One region of the Liquorilactobacillus satsumensis genome, then DNA from elsewhere that is predicted to be linked to it. Evidence: predicted binding sites of a transcription regulator. Region 1 holds the regulator's gene; the other holds the start of a gene.
The links. The regulator HrcA, encoded in region 1, represses chaperone genes, less so after heat shock. The targets are predictions, from matches to a motif close to TTAGCACTCNNNNNNNNNGAGTGCTAA.
Positions count from the first base shown of each region.

Region 2: a site for HrcA is predicted at 8,610-8,636, ahead of clpP (ATP-dependent Clp endopeptidase proteolytic subunit ClpP). Genes of this name have one in related genera too.

Region 1 is NZ_OZ061606.1:2,454,877-2,465,126, reverse strand. Features, by position in the region: gene dnaK (molecular chaperone DnaK) at 1-1,815, opposite strand, end outside; gene grpE (nucleotide exchange factor GrpE) at 1,844-2,470, opposite strand; gene hrcA (heat-inducible transcriptional repressor HrcA) at 2,486-3,520, opposite strand; gene ribF (riboflavin biosynthesis protein RibF) at 3,633-4,574, opposite strand; gene truB (tRNA pseudouridine(55) synthase TruB) at 4,576-5,502, opposite strand; gene rbfA (30S ribosome-binding factor RbfA) at 5,814-6,170, opposite strand; gene infB (translation initiation factor IF-2) at 6,201-8,543, opposite strand; gene AB3Y88_RS11540 (ribosomal L7Ae/L30e/S12e/Gadd45 family protein) at 8,610-8,924, opposite strand; gene AB3Y88_RS11535 (RNase P modulator RnpM) at 8,911-9,216, opposite strand; gene nusA (transcription termination factor NusA) at 9,233-10,250, opposite strand, start outside.
Region 2 is NZ_OZ061606.1:622,564-632,813, forward strand. Features, by position in the region: gene eno (phosphopyruvate hydratase) at 166-1,491, opposite strand; gene tpiA (triose-phosphate isomerase) at 1,592-2,347, opposite strand; gene pgk (phosphoglycerate kinase) at 2,391-3,581, opposite strand; gene gap (type I glyceraldehyde-3-phosphate dehydrogenase) at 3,685-4,698, opposite strand; gene AB3Y88_RS02940 (sugar-binding transcriptional regulator) at 4,757-5,785, opposite strand; gene rpoN (RNA polymerase factor sigma-54) at 6,108-7,430, opposite strand; tRNA gene AB3Y88_RS02950 (tRNA-Arg) at 7,495-7,566, shown strand; gene AB3Y88_RS02955 (hypothetical protein) at 7,878-8,183, opposite strand; gene clpP (ATP-dependent Clp endopeptidase proteolytic subunit ClpP) at 8,678-9,271, shown strand; gene whiA (DNA-binding protein WhiA) at 9,496-10,250, opposite strand, start outside.

The DNA of each region.
Region 1 (10,250 bases):
GCCATCGACTGTCTTTCCATCATCACCCTTTGCGGTCTGATCAGTCTTTTGATCTGCTCCGCCTTGAGCTTGTTGAGCTTGCTGTGCTTGTTGATAGAGTTTAACCGAAAGATCTTGAATGATTTTGTTCAAATCATCTTTCTTAGTCTTCATTTCTTCAACGTTATTAGCTTCTTGGGCCTTCTTCAACGCATCGCGAGCTTCTTCAGCTTTTTTAATCTCATCGTCAGAAACTTTACCTTTGACTTCTTTCAAAGTCTTATCAGTTGTAAAGAGTAATTGATCAACCTCATTCTTCAAGTCGACCTCTTCTTTACGTTTCTGATCATTTGCTTCGTTTTCTTTAGCTTCTTTAACCATACGTTCGATTTCTTCATCAGAAAGGCCGGAAGAACTCTTGATTGTAATCTTTTGTTCCTTGTTTGTTCCAAGATCTTTTGCCGAAACATTTACAATCCCGTTCTTATCGATATCAAACTTAACTTCAATCTGTGGTACACCACGTGGTGCCGGTGGAATGTCCGTTAACTGGAAGCGGCCAAGTGTCTTGTTGTCCGCAGCCATTGGACGTTCACCTTGGAGAACATGAATATCAACAGCTGGTTGGTTATCAGCAGCTGTCGAGAAGGTCTGAGACTTGCTTGTCGGGATCGTTGTATTCCGATCAATCAGCTTAGTGAAGACCCCACCCATGGTCTCAATTCCAAGTGATAACGGGGTAACATCAAGTAATACAACATCTTTAACGTCCCCAGTAATCACGCCACCTTGAATTGCAGCCCCTAATGCAACTGCTTCATCTGGGTTGACAGTCTTGTTTGGTTTGTGTGCTGTCTCAGCTTCAACTGCTTCTTGAACAGCTGGAATACGCGTTGATCCACCTACAAGAATAACTTCATCAATATCACTGTTAGCTAATCCTGCATCTTTTAAAGCATTGCGAACTGGCACTTTTGTCCGTTCTACAAGATCTGCCGTCAATTCATCGAATTTGGCACGTGAAAGTGTCTTTTCCAAATGCAAGGGACCATTCTCACCAGCAGTAATAAATGGCAAACTGATTTGTGCCGTTGAAATTCCTGAAAGATCTTTCTTAGCCTTTTCAGCTGCGTCTTTCAAACGCTGCATTGCCATCTTATCATTTGAAAGATCAATCCCATTTTCCTTTTTAAATTCAGAAACCAACCAGTCAATGATCTTATTATCAAAGTCGTCTCCACCTAAATGCGTATCCCCATTAGTTGAAAGAACTTCAAACACGCCATCACCTAATTCGAGGATCGAAACATCAAATGTTCCACCACCAAGGTCAAAAACAAGAATTTTTTCATCCTTGTCAAGTTTATCCAAACCATATGCTAAAGCTGCCGCAGTTGGTTCATTGACAATTCTTTCAACCTTCAACCCAGCGATCTTTCCAGCATCTTTTGTTGCTTGACGCTGACCATCGTTAAAGTATGCAGGAACCGTGATAACTGCTTGCGAAACTTTTTCACCCAAGTATGATTCAGCGTAATCCTTGATATACTGAAGAATCATTGCTGAGATTTCTTGAGGAGTGTACTCTTTATCTTCTACTTTGACCTTGTACCCAGCTTCTCCCATATGGCGCTTAATAGAAGAAATTGTGTTTGGATTTGTGATTGCCTGTCTTTTGGCAACTTCACCGACTTGAGTCTCGCCGTTTTTAAATGAAACAACGGATGGAGTAGTCCGATTACCTTCTGGATTTGTGATGATCTTGGCTTCTTTTCCTTCAAGAACAGCAACTGCAGAGTTGGTCGTTCCTAAATCAATACCAATAATCTTTGACATATTATCCTCAACCTCTTTTAATTTATTTTTACTGTGCGACTACAACCATCGCTGGTCGCAACACACGATCTTTTAACATATAACCATCTTGGAAAACTTCCACAACAGTTTCAGGCTTTTGTCCTTTTTCAACCGGAACTGTTTTCACAGCTTGATGAATGACAGGATCAAACGCTTGACCAAGTGCTTTAATTTTTGTAACGTGGTTGGCACCCAAAGCCTTTTCCATATCTTGATGAACCAGTTCAATTCCATGCTTCAGTTGCTTAGAAGCATCATCAGTAACCTCAATCTTCAAAGCGCGATCAAGGTTATCGATTACTGGCAGAACCTCTTTAGCAAGGCCTTGTCCATCATACTTCAAAAGCTTTTCCTGCTCTTTTTTAAACCGGGTATGCATGTTGGCCATCTCAGCTTCTGCTCTTAAATACTTATCTTCTAATTTATCGTATTTTTGCTGTAACTCAGTATAAAGCTTTTGGTAGTCAACCTTTTTTTCTTGAGCCGGTTTCTTTTCTGAACTGTTTTCAGCATCTTTTTCTGCGGCTGGTGCAGATTGTTCATGCTGGTCTTCAGCAACAACTGGCTCAGTTTTTTTTACCTTTTCATCAGTTTGCAAATCTGCTTGCGCGCTGCTTTCACTCTTCTTTGACAAACAAACACCCCTTTTCTATTCCTCGTATAAATGGTAATAATCCAACAATTTCCGCGTTAATTCCTCACGAAAGGCACGCATTAAGCCAATCATCTTCGAATACGGCATATTTGTCGGACCTAATAAAGCAATTAATCCTTGACCATGTTGGGCAACATCATAGGTTGCTGAAATCAGGCTGTAGTTGGCTAGTGAACTATTCGTCAGCTCATCGCCAATCTTAACCTGGATCGTTTGTCCTGAGTTACCCACCAGCTCGTTAATGTCATCCGAACGCTCGATCAGAGAATATAACTTCTTGATTTGTTCAACATCTCCGTCACCAACAAAGTTAAGCAGATTCAGCTTTCCTCCAACAAAAAACTGTTCTTGGGCTGACCTTTCAAGAATACTCCCAAAAATATCAAGAAATCCAAGTGGATGCTGCACATAATGCAATAGCAACGGAAGTGTCTCGTGAAGCCGCGCAATCACCTGATCAAGTGGCAATCCAACAATTCGATCATTAATGACGCGGATAACCGCCTCAATTTCATCTCCGCTGAGATCTCGCGGGAGATTGAACAGCTGACTTTCGGTATTTCCATCGCTTGTAATCAGAATCATCATGACTTGCTGATTACCTAAGGGAAGCACTCTGAATCCTTGAAAGCGCAAATTCTTAACCTCCGGCTTAAACGTAATTGCCGTGTAGTTAGTCATCTCAGACAATATCTTGGCTGATTCCTTGATAATTTCATCAACCTTGTAATAATTACTGTCAAGTGACAAACGAATGCTCTCGATCTCATTTTGATCAATCTCATCAGGTTTGACAAGATTATCAACATAGTATCGATACCCCTTCAATGAAGGCACCCTCCCTGAGGAAGAATGTTCTTTACCAATAAAGCCTAGATGCTCCAAGACCGCCATTTCATTTCGAATCGTTGCTGAACTGACATTCATCGGCAATTGCTGCTCCAAAAATTTAGACCCAACCGGTCTTCCAGCATTGGTATAATCTTGAATAATCGCTTCAAGAATCAATAACTGTCTTTCTGTAAGCAATTCAATCACCTCGATTAGCACTTAGCATCATAGAGTGCTAAGTCAATTATTAATATACAAGAACTCTTAAAATATGTCAAGAAATGGCGCTTTATTATCGCAAGTAAACAAATTATTTTGCCGCAAAATATGCGCGGACATTTTTTTCATCCCTTTTCAACTGCACTATCAGTGCTTGAGCATTTGGAAATTTAACTTGACCACGCAGATATTGATGCCATTGCACGACAACATGTTCTCCATAAACCATTTGAGAAAAATCCAATAGATTGATCTCCAAGGTAGGAGCATTATTGCTGCCAAAGGTTTCATTGCGTCCAATTGAAGCCATCCCGTCAACTGTTTTCCCTAAAAGCCGGACTTTGACGGCGTAAATTCCTTCCGCCGGCAAACGCTCACCCTGACCAACTGAAATGTTAATCGTGGGAAAACCTAAAGTGCGCCCAACCTGCTTGCCATGAACAATCACACCATCATTTTCATAACAATACCCCAACAAATGGTTTGCTTGCGTGATCTGTCCGTGATCTAAGCAGGTTCTGATTCTGGTTGAACTGATTTTTTGCCCCATTTGCTTCAGATGTCTGACCTTAATTACGGCAAAACGCGCTTGGGCATATTGGGGTAATAACTCCATATTTGCAATCTTTTCAGTTCCATAAGTATAGTCTTCTCCAGCAACAATTGCTTGTGCATGCAAACCCACCATATACTTATCGACAAATTCTTGCGGTCCCATTTTACTTACCTGGCTGTTGAGCGCAACCACATATGCAATTTCTGCTCCAAAACGGGCGAACAACTGCAATTTGCGTTCAAGGGAAGTCAAATAAGTTACCTTTTCAGGGGGAACATGCTGGAAGATAATTGAAGGATGTGGTGTCAAAGTCATAATCGCCAACTTAACTCCCCGTTTTCTGGCCTCTTGCCGTGCCGTCTCAATTACCGCCTGATGTCCACGATGAACTCCGTCAAAAAAGCCCAACGCAAGCACAACTGAGCCAGCCGGAATTTGTGCTTTGTCAAATGGTTCTTCTAACTTAATTATTTGCACGTTAATGCTCTCCTTCAGCTAAATCAATCATTTGTTCAGGTTGATATCTGTTTTTCTCTAAATTTAACCGATAAATGCAGCGTGCACGCCCGGAATTCATTAATACAACCTGTGGAGCTGGGAAACAGTCTTTCAGCTCTGCTTCACTTAAAAAGCCCCCATTTTTAACCTTTTTCCATTGCGCACTTGTCAAAGAATGGTGCGGAAATTTCCGTAACGCATGATCGGCACCTACTAAGTACTGTGAAAGCGTACCATCGTCGGCTGCCTTGTGCAACTGTTCCAAAGTAATTGCCTGCCCAATTGTAAAGCCACCGCTTGCAAGCCTTGTTAAATCAGACATGACAGCTGGCACTCCCAACTTTTTTCCGAGGTCCACCGCCAGTGTCCGGATATACGTTCCCTTACCGCAGCCTACTTCAAAATAAAGACGCTGTTCTTTTTTCTCCGCATCAAAAACCGGTGGCTTGACTTGCTTGAAATAATCTACCTGGATTTTACGTTTGGGGCGTTCAACTGGATCCCCTGCACGCGCATAATCGTAGAGTCGTCTACCTTTGACCTTAATTGCTGAATAGAGGGGCGGAATTTGGATCATTTCACCTGTCAATTTATTCATTGCCGCTGCTATCTCAGCCGCATTAAAGGGTGTCGTAATGTCTTGTTGCGCCACCCGCTCTCCTTCTAAATCCTCAGTCGTGGTCGCAAATCCCAGCGTAATCTCTCCCGTATAAATTTTGCCTGAATCCATTAGATAATTAACCACCTTAGTAGCACTACCAATACAAATTGGCAAGACCCCATCAACCGTCGGATCCAATGTCCCACTATGTCCAATTCTTCTCATCTTAAAGATTTTACGACATTTAAACACACAATCGTTGCTTGTCATTCCACGTTCTTTATATAAAGGCAAAATGCCATTCATGCATAACCCTCCGCTTTGAAATAGAGTAAAAACAACGCTAAAAAAAGGGACTGTGACAAAACAAAAGTTTTGTTTCAGCCCTTTTTATTTTGAAGTCCATCCGGTTAGTTAATAGAAGCGCAGTTTCAGCATTGCTGGCACTTCTTAACATTTTCAAACTAGTCTTTGATTCTGTCCCTTAGTCTGAATAAAAACTCCAGACCACTTGCTCAGACTTGGGGACAGTTTCTAGTTATTTTTCTCTGTCTTGATGTGCTACCAATTTTCATCACCAGCCTAAATTCCAGACAGACAACTTCATTACTAATCATTTATTTTTCAGGGCGTTTAAGATCGTTTAACAATTGGTCAATGCGATCACCATACTGGACCGAACGATCCCGAACAAACTGGATCTCAGGTGTCACATAGATGCTCAGCCGGGCCCCTAGTTCTTTGCGGATCAAACCAGTTGCTTTTTCCAGACCAATTTGTGTCTTTTCACCCACCGAAGCAAGCTCTGAAAGAATGCTGTAATAAATTGTTGCTTGCTGTAGATCACCGGTGACATCTACCCCGGTGATTGTGACCCCTTGTACCCTTGGATCACGAACTCGTTTCATTAAAATGTCTGTCACTTCTCTTTGAATCTCTTGAGATAAACGACCAACTCGATAATTTTGTGCCATTGCGTCTCCTCCTTACTTAAAGGACACTTTTTATTCAACTGGAACTTCTTGCATGATGAAAGCTTCAATTTGGTCTCCGACCTTAATGTCATTGTACTTTTCAATCATGATACCACATTCAAAGCCTTGTTTGACCTGCTTAACATCATCTTTGAAACGCTTCAAGCTGGCCAGCTTCCCTTCGTAAATTACGATGCCTTCACGAATAATTCTAACTCCACTATCGCGCTGAATATATCCTTCTGTAACATATCCACCACCAATTGTGCCCAGCTTTGAGACTTTATATGTCTCACGAATTTCAACTTGTCCCGTAACTTTTTCTTCGTAAACAGGCTCCAGCATCCCTTTCATCGCTGTCTCAACTTCATCAATTGCTTGATAGATAACCCGATGGAGACGAATGTCAACTTTATCATTTTCAGCCTGATTCTTAGCCTGCGGTGTTGGGCGAACATTAAAGCCGATAATAATCGCATTTGAGGCCTCTGCTAAGGTCACATCGCTTTCATTAATTGCTCCTGCTGCTTCATGAATAATGTTAACCTTAACACCTTCAACTTCAATCTTCTGCAAACTTCCGGCAAGCGCTTCAACAGAGCCCTGAACATCAGCTTTAATAATCACATTGACTTCCTTCAATTCGCCTTCTTTAAGAGAATCAAACAGGTTGTCGAGCGTCACATGATGAGTATTACTGCGTTCTTTCATTAAGGCACGTTTAGCACGTTCCTCACCAGCTGACCTTGCTGTCTTTTCATCATCAAAGACGACAAAGCGGTCCCCTGAATCAGGTACATCACTCAAGCCTGTAATTTCAACAGGCGTAGCTGGCGTGGCCTTAGTAATCTGCTGCCCTTTATCATTGATCATCGTCCGCACACGACCAAAGGTATTGCCAACAACGATCGGGTCTCCAACATGTAAAGTTCCCTGTTGGACCAAAAGTGAGGCAACTGCCCCTTTACCTTTATCCAAACGAGCCTCAATCACAGAGCCTGCTCCATGTTGCTTCGGATTGGCACGTAATTCAAGAACCTCAGCTTCCAGTAAGATCATATCCAGCAATTCATCTAAGTTTTTACCAAATTTAGCTGAAATTTCAACAAAGATCGTATCACCGCCCCAGTTTTCAGGGATCAATTCATATTCAGCTAATTGTTCCATTACATGGTTAGGATTTGCACCGGGTTTATCAATTTTATTAACGGCCACGATAATTGGTACATTTGCAGCCTTAGCATGGTTGATAGCTTCGATTGTCTGTGGCATCACACCATCATCAGCTGCCACCACCAATACAGTAATATCTGTGATATCAGCTCCACGGGCACGCATATTTGTAAAGGCCGCATGTCCTGGCGTATCCAAGAAGGTAATTGTCTTGCCGTCATGTTTAACTTGATAAGCCCCGATATGCTGTGTAATTCCTCCAGCTTCACCTTCAGTGACATGTGTGTGACGCAACTTGTCCAGCAAAGTTGTCTTCCCATGGTCAACGTGTCCCATGATAGTTACAACAGGTGGTCTAATCACAGCATGCTTTGTATTCTCTTGTTCCTCTTCGAAAAATTTATCAATGTCAGCCACATCAACTTCAACTTTTTCTGTGGCATTCATACCATAGTCTGCTGCAAGAATCTCAAGCGTATCCTTGTCTAGTGACTGATTCTGATTAACCATCACACCCATCATAAAGAGTTTCTTAATGATTTCTGCAGGTTCACGATGAATTTTTTTCGCAATCTCAGCGACATTCATCCCCACAGTATACACGAGCGTTTCTGGTAATGGTCTGCTTTTACGTGGTGGAACTGCAGGTTTCTTGCTTTCTTGATAACGTGCATTTTTGCGATTTTTACGTCTCTTTTTATTGCCAAAGCGATTTCGGCTAAAATTATTTTGACCGTAACGCTGTTTTTGCCCACGTTCATTTGCGCTTGAGCGCGAACCAGAGGTCTGTGTGCTCGTTTGTTGAGACTTGTTGTTGCGCGTATTTTCCTGTTTTGCAGCCGTAGTACGTGGCTGCTGCGTTGTTGTTTTCTTTGTAGTCCGCTGTTGTTCACTCTTATGATTGTTATTTGCCTGTTTTTGAATTGGTTTTGCCTCTTTATTCTGATTTATTTGTTTATTACTGCTTGGGGCTTGCCGCTGCACATCTTTTTTCTGATGCTCATTTTTGGGTGCATTATTTTTAACAGCTTTTTTCCCACGCTGTTGCGAAAGACTTTCACGTAACTGTCTTTCCTCATTCTCACCAATCGTCGACATGTGATTGCTGACTGTAAACCCCTTTTGTCGAGCAACATCAATCACCACTTTACTGCTGATGTTCAGCTCTTTAGCCAATTGATAAATTCGCTTTTTTCCCATACATTCACGCTCCAATCTCAACTGCTCCTAAATCGTAAAAGAACAGCCTAAAACTTCTTCAGATATTCACTTTAATAATTGCGCGATTTTTTTGCTGAAGCCTTTCCCTGTAACTGCCACAACAGAACGTTGAATCCCGATTGCTACGCTAAGTTGCGTCCGGTTGAAGTCAAAGCTAAGTTCAATTTTGTGACTATTGCATTTGTCCGTAAATTGCTTACGTGTAGTTGCGGAGCTGTCACTTGCCACAAAAACATAGTTAACCTGTTCTTTTTGAATTCCGCGCAACACTAACTCTGAACCGGTTACGAGCTGACCAGCCCGCCTTATAAGCCCCAGCAATTGTAAAACGCGTTGCTGCTCACTATTACTTTGCCCCATCGCCGAAAAGCTCCTTGCGCGCAGCCTGATGGTCTACGTACTGCACTAACTCTTCATAAAATTCTGCCGGAATTTTTATTCCAAAAGCTTGATCAAAAACACGCTCACTTTGCGCCTGCTTAGCTGCCGCAACTTCTAAGGAAAGGTAGGCACCACGTCCTGCTTTTTTGCCAGTTGGATCGATGCTGACGTCATTTTCCTTGTTTTTTACGATTCTCACTAATTCTTTCTTGGGTTTCATTTCACCCGAGACGATATCCTTACGCATTGGTACTTTCCGCTTTCGCGCCATGTCTGATCATCCCTTTCTAATCCTCAATTTCGTGATTGTCTGCTGCTGATGCTTCAGTTTGCTGAACCTTAGCCGCCAGTTCATCTTGTAACTGTGCATAATCAGACTCAGACTTGATATCAATTTTATAACCCGTTAGTTTTGCAGCTAACCGTGCATTTTGCCCACGTTTGCCAATCGCTAACGAGAGCTGATCATCTGGAACAACTACCGTGCAGGCCCGTTCATTTTCAGGATTAAAATGAACATCCAAAACTTCTGCCGGATTCAGCGCATTACCGATGAATTCAGCAGGATCTTCATTCCATTCAACAACATCCATATTTTCGCCCTTCAATTCATTCACAATGGTTTGAATGCGTTCTCCGCGTGGACCGACACATGTGCCAACAGGATCAACACTTGCGTTATTTGAACGAACTGCCACCTTTGCCCGATCTCCAGCTTCGCGTGCAATTGAAACGATCTCAACCGTACCATCAAAAATCTCCGGGATTTCTTGTTCGAAAAGCCGTTTAAGCAAATCTGGGTGTGAACGACTAACGAATACTTGTGGACCCTTTGCGGTATTTTCAACTTTGTAAATGTAAACTTTAATGCGATCGTGCGGTTGGTATTCTTCACCAGGGATTTGATCCTGATGTGAAAGTACCGCCTCGACTCTGCCCAAGTTAACATACACATAACGATGATCATGCCGCTCAACTTCACCGGTCACAATTTCATTTTCGTACTGAATATATTCGTCATACACAATTCCACGTTCAGCCTCACGCACACGCTGCATGATTACCTGCTTAGCTGTCTGCGCTGCAATCCGTCCAAAATGTTTCGGTGTAACTTCAAAACGAATTGTGTCGCCAACTTCATAAGCACGGTTAATCTGGGTAGCTTCTTCCAGACTGACTTCCAGGCGCGAGTCGAAAACCTCTTCGACAACTTCTTTAACAGCAAAAACATGTATATCTCCAACACTCTTATCAAATTCTACTTCGACATTTTGCGCTTGGCCATAATTACGCTTATATGCTGAG
Region 2 (10,250 bases), 1.8 Mb from region 1:
TTGCCTTGGTTCCTTCATTTATTTGCAATCGCATCATTAGAAGCGTAACTCAACCACACTCACACCATCGCTCAGCCTAAAGATTTAGACAAAGTCGAAATAAATGCACAAATAATCAAGCTGACCTCCAAAAAATTGACTGTAAATAACAATAATTTACTTGAATTACTTGCTTTCGATTTCTTCGCGAGCTTGTTCACTCAAGTTGTAGAATGACTGAATTCCCTTATATTGGGCAACAGTCTTTCCTAATTGGTCTTCAATTCTCATTAACTGGTTGTACTTAGCAATACGATCAGTCCGGCTCATAGAACCAGTCTTAATTTGTCCTGCATTTGTAGCAACAACCAAGTCTGCAATTGTTGTATCTTCAGTTTCGCCTGAACGATGTGAAACGATTGCTGTATAGCCAGCTTCTTTAGCCATTTCGATTGCTTCAACAGTTTCTGTCAATGTACCGATTTGGTTAACCTTGATCAGGATTGAGTTAGCTGCACCCATCTTAATACCCTTCTTCAGGTATTGTGTGTTTGTAACGAAGAAGTCATCACCAACTAATTGAACTTTTTTGCCAAGTTTGTCTGTAATGATCTTCCAGTCATCCCAGTTGTTTTCATCGATCGGATCTTCGATTGAAATGATTGGGTATTTAACTGTCAAGCCTTCAAGATAATCGATGAATTCTTCAGTTGTGAATTCTTCACCAGTTGACCAACGCAGCTTATACTTGCCAGTTTCGTTGTCCCATAATTCTGAGGAAGCAACATCAATTGCAATGGCAATTTCTTTACCTGGTTTGTAACCAGCAGCTTCAATAGCTTCGATCAAGAATTGTAATGGTTCTTCGTTGTTAGCAAAGTCCGGTGCAAAACCACCTTCGTCACCAACAGAAGTAACTTTACCAGCATCGCCCAAAAGCTTTTTCAAGTTATGGAATGTTTCAGAACCCATGCGGATAGCTTCTTTGACAGAAGATGCACCAACAGGCATGATCATGAACTCTTGGAAGTCAACCTTGTTATCAGAATGTGCACCACCATTGATAACGTTCATCATAGGTGTTGGAAGAACATGTGCGTTGAAACCGCCTAAGTAGTTGTACAAAGGAACTTGCAATTCGTCAGCAGCAGCACGTGCAGCAGCAATTGAAACAGCTAAAATAGCATTTGCACCAAGCTTACCTTTGTTTGGTGTACCGTCTAAAGCAATCATTGCCTTATCGATAGCAACTTGATCTGTTACTTCATAGCCAACGATTTCTTTTGCGATTACATCATTTACATTAGCAACAGCTTTGGTAACACCCTTGCCCATATAACGTGATTTGTCGCCGTCACGTAATTCAACAGCTTCATGTTCACCAGTAGAAGCACCTGAAGGAACAATTCCACGGCCAAAAGCACCTGCTTCTGTGTAAACTTCTGCTTCAACTGTTGGGTTGCCACGTGAATCTAAGACTTCGCGTGCATAGATCTCTGTAATACTAGACATAATTTACTCTCCTTTGAGTTTTAGATTGACTTGAGTTTGACCTCAAACTTATTTTAAAGGTTTTACCGATAACTTTCAATTATCTCTTTAACAAATCTGATTATTTGTTGAAGTTAACTAATTGAAGGTATGATTCTGGAACTAATGAAGCTCCACCAACCAGACCACCATCAATATTTTCCTTAGCCATTAACTCTTTAACATTTGCTGGTTTAACAGAACCACCATATTGGATACGCACTTTTTCTGCAACTGTTTCATCATAAAGCTTTGCAACCGTCTTACGTACAACGCCACAAATTTCTTCTGCTTGATCTGCAGAAGCTGTTTTACCAGTTCCAATTGCCCAGATTGGTTCATAAGCAATTACAAGACTTGAAACTTGAGCAGCACTTAAATCTTTAAGTGCAGCAGTTACCTGTCTTTCAACCCATTCTTCTGCCTTATTAGCTTCACGAGTTTCAAGTGATTCGCCACAGCAGATAATTGGAAGTAAACCGTTTCTAAAGATTGCATGTGCTTTTTTATTAATCTCTTCATCGGTTTCATGGAAATAATCTCTACGTTCCGAATGACCGATTACAACGTAATCAACACCCATTTCTTTTAAAACTTTAGGTGAAGTTTCGCCAGTAAATGCACCTGCATCTTCAAAGTAACAGTTTTCAGCAGCCACTTTTAAGTTTGAGCCTTTTGCATTTTCTAACAATGCTGGGAGATCAACTGCTGGAGCAGCAATAACTGCTTCAACTTTGGTTGTTTCAGGAAGATCATTTTTAACAGCTTTAACGAATTCAGCAGTTTGTTCTGGGTTCATGTTCATTTTCCAGTTACCTGCAATAATTGGAGTACGCACTCATATCATCCTCTCAATGGTAATCTATTTTAAATAGTCTGAACTACTTTTCTGAAACTGCAGCAATGCCGGGAAGTGTTTTTCCTTCAAGATATTCAAGTGAAGCACCACCACCGGTTGAAATGTGGGTCAATTGATCAGCAACCCCTAATTGTTGAACAGCAGCTGTAGAATCACCACCACCAACGATAGTTGTTGCGTCTTTCAAGGTTCCAAGGAACTTACCAACTTCCAGTGTGCCCTTAGCGTAATTGCTCATTTCAAAGACACCCATTGGTCCATTCCAAACAACAGTCTTAGCATCTTTCAAAACATTTTCGAATAATGCTACAGATTTAGGCCCGATATCAAGCGCCATGTAACCATCAGGAATATCTTCGTCAACAACCTTGTTAGGAACATCGTTAGCAAATTTTTCTGCAACAACTGAATCAACAGGCAGAACTAACTTGTCGCCAGCTTTTTCAATAATTTCTTTAGCCAATTCGATCTTATCTTTTTCAACTAAAGAATTACCAATCTTGATGCCCTTTGCAGCGTAGAATGTATAAGTCATCCCACCACCGATGATGATTTTGTCAGCTTTGCCAAGTAAATGATCAATGACACCAATCTTGTCAGAAACTTTTGCACCACCAAGAATCGCAACAAATGGATGAACAGGATTGTCAACTGCATTTCCCAAGAATTTGATTTCTTTTTCAAGTAAGAAGCCAGCTGCAGCTTGTCCAATATTGCTTGCAATTCCAACGTTTGAAGCATGTGAACGGTGTGCAGTTCCGAAAGCATCGTTTACAAACACATCACCAAGAGAAGCCCAGTACTTGCCTAATTCAGGATCGTTACCAGATTCCTTCTTACCATCTAAATCTTCAAAACGTGTATTTTCAACAAGTAAAATATCGCCGTCGCTCAGCTTGTCAATTGCTTCTTCAAGCTGTGTACCATGGGTAGCAGGTACAAAAGTAACTGGTTTTTTGATTAAATCAGCTAAACGTTCTGCAACTGGACGCAAGGAAAGTTCCTGCTTGTCTTCTTCTTTTTTAACACGGCCAAGATGTGAGAATAAGATTGCCTTGCCACCGTTTTCCGTTACATACTTAATTGTAGGCAATGCAGCCACAATCCGGTTATCGTTTCCGATCACACCGTTTTTAATAGGAACATTAAAGTCTACACGAATTAGAACTTTTTTACCTTTTACATCTAAATCTGAAACAGTTAATTTAGTCATGAATGGTAATCCTCCATTTTTTAAAAATAAAAGGCGAAGAGAGTATTGCCTCCCCCCGCCTCGATGACTTACAATTGCTTATCAACTTAGCGTCAGCTAAATCTTAAAGTAAGCTAGCAAATTTTTCCAGTGTACGGATCATTTGTGCAGTAAAGCCAGATTCGTTGTCATACCAAGCAACAGTCTTAACAACTTGTCCTTCACCCTTACCAACAACTTGTGTTTGTGTAGGGTCAAATACTGAACCAAATGTTGTTCCGATAACGTCTGAAGAAACAATGCCATCATTGTTGTAACCGAATGATGCGTTACCTTCTGTAACTTTCTTAACAGCTTCGTTAACTTCGTCAGCAGTAACTTCTTTGTTAAGAGTTGTAACTAATTCTGTTAATGAACCTGTGATAACTGGTACACGTTGTGCATGGCCATCCAATTTACCCTTCAATTCTGGAACAACTAAGCCGATAGCTTTAGCAGCACCTGTTGAATGAGGAATTGTGTTTTCAGCAGCAGCACGTGCGTTACGAACGTTACCCTTACGATCTGGGCCATCTTGCAACTTCTGTGTAGCTGTGTAAGCATGGATTGTTGTCATTGTTCCAGCTTTGATACCAAATGCATCGTTAACAGCTTTTGCTAAAGGAGCCAAGCAGTTTGTTGTGCATGAAGCAGCAGAAACGATCTTGTCATCAGCAGTGATTTCTTCATCGTTAACACCATAAACAATTGTCTTCAGGTTGCCAGCTGGTGCAGAAATCAAAACTTTTTTAGCGCCGGCTTCGATATGTGCTGAAGCCTTTTCTTCTGAAGTATAGAAACCAGTTGATTCAAGAACTAATTCAACACCATCGTTCTTAACCCAAGGAATGTTATGTGCATCTGCTTCAGCATATACAGGAATTTCTTTGCCATTAACAACAAGTGCGTTGTCTGTAGCAGAGACTTCAGCATCGAAGCGACCATGAGCTGTATCATACTTCAAAAGATGTGCCAACATAGCTGGAGAAGTTAAGTCGTTGATAGCAACAACTTCCAAACCTTCTGAAGTTTCAGCAATACGACGGAATGCTAAACGACCGATACGGCCAAAACCATTAATACCTACTTTAGTAGTCATACTAAAATTTCCTCCTTTAGGAAATAAAAATTTATTTTAAAAAGTGTGCTGGTTAACACTACTTTTTTAAAATCATCTTTGCGGCTCCAGTGTCAGTCACTAAACATGTCTGACGCGGAGCATGTTTCATGTATGCCGCAATTGCTTTGGCCTTTGAAGAGCCACCCGCAACTGCAATCACACATTCCATTTTAGTGAGATCCTCAAGTTGAAGTCCAATTCGTGGGATCTTATACACTATTTTACCTGATTCATCAAAGAAGTAGCCAAATGCCTCACCAACTGCATGCGCTTTGCGTAACATCGCCAACACTTCAGGTGACATTCCCCGCCGCTTTGCCATGCTAATCGCGGAACCTACACTATGAATAACAGCATCACTACCGCGAATCAGTTTAACTACTTTTTGAATAGATGGTTCTTTTAGTAAGGGAGCGTATGCTTCTTCACTTAGTTGCTCGGGAACATACAATGCACGATGCTTGCTTCCTGTGCGCAAAGCCATCTTTGCGCTCACACTATTGGCTTGGATCTCAACTGCCTCGCCTAGCCCTCCACGAGCCGGTACAAACAGCAATTCACGTTTTTCAGCCAAATGAGGGGTTAAACAATCAGCAATTAATGCCATAGTTGTTCCACCCATCACAGCAATTACGTTCTTGCCGTCTGGCAACAGGGCTTCAAGTGATTCATTGACCAGCTTTCCCATCGCCACAACAACTTTGGACTGCTCATCAGCGTTGCCCGAAACAATAAAACAGCGCTCAATTCCTAATAAAGAAGCCAGTTCCTTTTCTTGTTGCCGAATTCCAGCTAACTGATCCATGACTCCACGCAATCCCTGAATCACTTCACGTCCCTTAATGGTAATAATCATTCCTGAACGCGTAGTTGCAATCAATCCTTGGTCCTTGAGAAAGTCTGTCTCTGTTCTGAGAAAGCGCTCAGTAAAGCCAAGCTCTTGCGACAGTGTTCTTCTTCCAACTGGACCAGTCCAAAAAATATAACGCAAGATTGTAAACCGCTGGGCCATAACTTCAACCAAATCCGGTGCAATCTCTTCTATCCACTCAAATTCCTGGTGCATCATATTTCCCTTCCTAGCGGGACAAAAAACGTCCGGCCGTGTCGTAAAACGACCCAGCAAATCAAAAAAAACAAAGCACAACAACAATATTTTTTAAATTGTTCTCATACCCTTACCACGCTTTGAATTATAGCAACAAATGGCCGGTTATGCAAGTCACGGACTTTTACTGCCAATTAAGTTTAAACACGCACTAACTCCAAATAATTCATTTAAAAAGTAGAGGTTCCCGAATAATATTTTATAAAAAAGGACAAATCCTAAAGAAGAACGAACTTTTCTTCCCCTGAAATATTTGGGCACCCAAAAAGTCGCAAAAAAACTATCTGGTAGCGTACCGTTTTCTTTTAGTTGATGACGGAATTGCCAACAATTCCCTGTATTTTGCTACTGTTCTGCGTGAAATCACCACACCATTTTTCTGTAACAAGTTTTTTAAATGATTATCTGAAAGAGGATTAGTTTTATCTTCTGCATCTATTAAAGCTTTGAGCTGAGACTGCACCGCATCTGCTGAAAGATCACTTGCCTCATTTCCCATCGTAACTGGCTTTTTGAAAAAAGATCTTAGCTCAAACACGCCTTGTTCACATTTAAGATATTTGCCATTAACCGCACGACTGATCGTTGATTCATGCAATTGAAGTCGATGGGCAACGTCGCGTAACAATAGCGGCCTCAAAGTTTGGGTCTTTCCCATAAAAAATTCCTGCTGATATTCTAAAATAACCTGACCGACCCGTTCGATAGTTCTGCCTCTTTGTTCAAGGTCCTTTAGCATTTCAGCATATTCATTTTTTTTGAGGCGCAAAAAGTGTTGTAAACTTTTATCAGGCATTTTTTCTAACTGCGCATAATATTTTTCTTTAAACATAATCACCGGTTGGGTCTTCTTAGTAACCGTTAACTCTAAGGTCTGCTGATCAGCACTTCGTTTGACTACTAAATCAGGGTAGACATAGCCAATATCGTCGCCCCCAAATGCAGCGCCTGGTGCTGGAGATAATGTTTTGATATAATCAGCGATCTGCTGCACTTCCCCCAAACTAAGCTTAAACTTGTGTGTCAGTTCATTCCACTTATGATCTGCAAACTCATGAAACATCTGCGTAATTACTGCCGCTGCCATTGCAGGCGCTTTGTCATCATTTTCAATTTGCAATAACAAACACTCCTGCAAGTCTCGTGCTCCGACACCTGGTGGATCAAGACGTTGCAGCAATGTCAAAGCATCCAGCAGCGTCGTCCGATCAACATGCGTCTGCTGAATAATTTCTTCCAGATCAACTGTTAGATAACCATTTGTATCTAAATGGTCAATCAAAAAGACCACCCAGCCACGAAGGACAGTCTTTCTCATCGTCAAATGGACTTGCGCCAAGAGATATTCGAAGAGCGATTGTGTTTTATGTTCTGGTGCTTTTAAAAAAGTTTCCTTTGGAAGATCAGTTGCAGACGCACCCGCCTGGTAGTTCATGCCACCCTTTACTACAATAAAGGGATTATCCAGCTGTTTTTGGGCCAAAAACTCATGAAGATCTTCAATGCTAAAACGTAAAACCTGCAAGGATTGCTGCATTTTCTGCGTCATTGCTAGTTTTTGAACTTGTTTTTGCTCCTGTCCAAAGCTTTGTTCAAGTGCCAATTTAATTCACCTACTTTTTATACTTGTATATTTGGATCAATTCAGTTAAAATGGATAGAGTATTGCGCCGCTAGTGTAATGGATCGCACGCAAGATTCCGGTTCTTGTAATGTGGGTTCGACTCCCACGTGGCGCATTAAACTAATTTTTTGTGAAAGCCTCATACTGATTGAGGCTTTTTTATTGCCCTATTTTTGACCTTTCTAGGCCTAGCAACAGACTTTGTAACGCTTTCTTTTTAATGATAACATTCACGCTCTGTTTTTACCAAAATAATAGGCATAACCATAGCTGACTCTTTTGCGGATTACAGCCAAAAGAACTCTTAATTGATCTTTTTCATTCAAGCTCTGCCAACCTCAGTTTGAACAATTTTTTTCAATAAAAAAGCCTTCCAACCAAGCAGAGCTGAATCGTCTGCTTAACTGGAAGGAAACAACGTAAACACTAAAGCGTCTTTTCTTTGACAATATCATTCTTAATATCATCGTACTTAACATTATCCATTCTGTAAGAATCCTTCACTGAAATCTTGGAGATCTTCATATCAGGCCTTTGCGGAAAAGCCGCGCCGTCTGCATGCTGAATTGTGTTATTCTCTGGATTATTCTCACTTACAATTACCAGATGCCCGCTGCCTTGAACAGTTGTTGCGACAGCATCTTCACTCTCTTCGTTAGTAGTTCCAATATAGACACAAAACTCAGATTCGTCTCCAATGATTAATTTTAAATTCTCTAAGACTTTTGCCAAAAAATCACTTCCTTATAGTGGACAAAGGCGTCATACATCACCAGTACGACGCCTTCTAATTAAGTTAGTTACATTAAATTAATTCAAAATTTTATTACAAGAACCAAAGTCAAATTCTAGCTTCCAAGATTCTGCCCCTACCTCTACAGAATCATTACAGCTCCAAAACTGCGCCCAAATTATGAAAGATCAAAAAACTCAATACTGATTTGTAAATTAAATAACGCTCAATATGTAATGATTATACCATTGATGCAGTTCAGTTGGCAATTTTTTGCTCACGCTTCTTAATTTACCTCACTTTTCTTTTACAGTAGCCCCATAATTTTTACAAAGTTACAGCTTGTAAGCTTGTCCTTCTCCCAAACCTTTTTTATTTTTATGAACTGGTTCTTTTGTTTGACCTTTTTTGACCAACGGGTTAAACTAGCAATACAGACGTTAGAATGCTAAACTAAAAACGTCAATTAATTAATTTGAGGAGGTTTCAGTTCATGAATTTAGTTCCTACAGTAATTGAACAATCATCTCGCGGAGAACGTGCCTACGATATCTACTCACGCTTGTTAAAAGATCGGATTATTATGCTTTCCGGTGAAGTCAATGATGACATGGCAAATGCAATCATTGCGCAGCTGCTTTTCTTAGATGCACAAGATTCTGAAAAAGATATCTATATCTACATCAACTCTCCTGGTGGCAGTGTTTCGGCTGGATTGGCAATTTACGATACAATGAATTTTGTCAAAGCTGATGTTCAAACAATCGTAATGGGAATGGCAGCTTCAATGGCCAGTGTACTAGCGACTGCTGGCGAAAAGGGCAAACGTTTTGCCTTACCAAACTCAGAAATATTGATCCATCAACCATTAGGTGGAGCGCAAGGCCAAGCAACCGAAATCAGTATTGCGGCTGAACATATTTTAAAAACCCGCAAACTGATTAACAAAATTTTATCCGATGGTTCTGGTCAAGATATCGAAACCATCAATCATGATACTGAACGTGATAAATTCATGACGGCTTCTGAAGCTGTCTCATACGGTTTAATCGATGGGATTATGAAGAATAAAAAAGAAGTCAAATAAGCTGGTTTAATGCTTGGATTGTCTATAATCAGGTAATTCAAATAAGGCAAGGGGCTGTGACAAAAGTTAACTTTTGTCACAGCCCCTCTTTTATTCCGGATAAACGTGTTCCATAAGTCAAAACTCTCCGTCTAACTTCGAATTACTCATAGCAAAGTACTCGCTATGTTTGTAATTTCAAGTTAGTACTCAAATTTTCCCGACTTATGTCACACTCTCTAGCCTTATTTATATTCCGAAACTTCTAAACCTGCACGCATTTTTGTTGCCAATTCATTCAACTTACGTAAGCGATGGTTAACTCCTGACTTAGAGATCGGACCTCCAGGAACGATTTCACCTAATTCCTTTAGGCTAATCTCTGGATGGGTCACCCGGGTACGCGCAACATCTTGCAACTTAGGCGGAAGCTTATTGAGCCCCATCCGTTCATCAAGATATTTGATATTTTCAATTTGCCGATTAGCGGCATCCGCCACCTTATTCATATTAGCATTCTCGCAATTAACAATCCGATTCACAGAGTTGCGCATATCGCGCACAATCCGAATGTCCTCAAATTTAAGCATTGCATTTGTTGCACCAATCAGCGACAAAAAGTCAGCAATCTTTTCTGCTTCTTTAAGATAGGTAATATACCCGCTGCGTCTTTCCGTCTTACGGGCGTTCAACCCATAACGATTAATCAATTGACAAATTGCATTATTCTGCTCTTCATAAAGTGAATAGATCTCCAAATGGTACCTGCTAGTCTCTGGATTATTGACTGAGCCGGCCGCTAAAAACGCGCCCCGTAAATATGACCGAATCTGTGCATCATCAGTTAGTAAATCTAATTGAAGTGTCGGTTGTAAATGATAATCATCTAAAATTTTTAAATCATTTAACACCGTTTCGCTGCCGCGTTTGAGTCGCACAATATACAGATTGTTTTTCTTGAGCTTCATTTTACGCCGAACCAGCAATTCACTTTCAACAT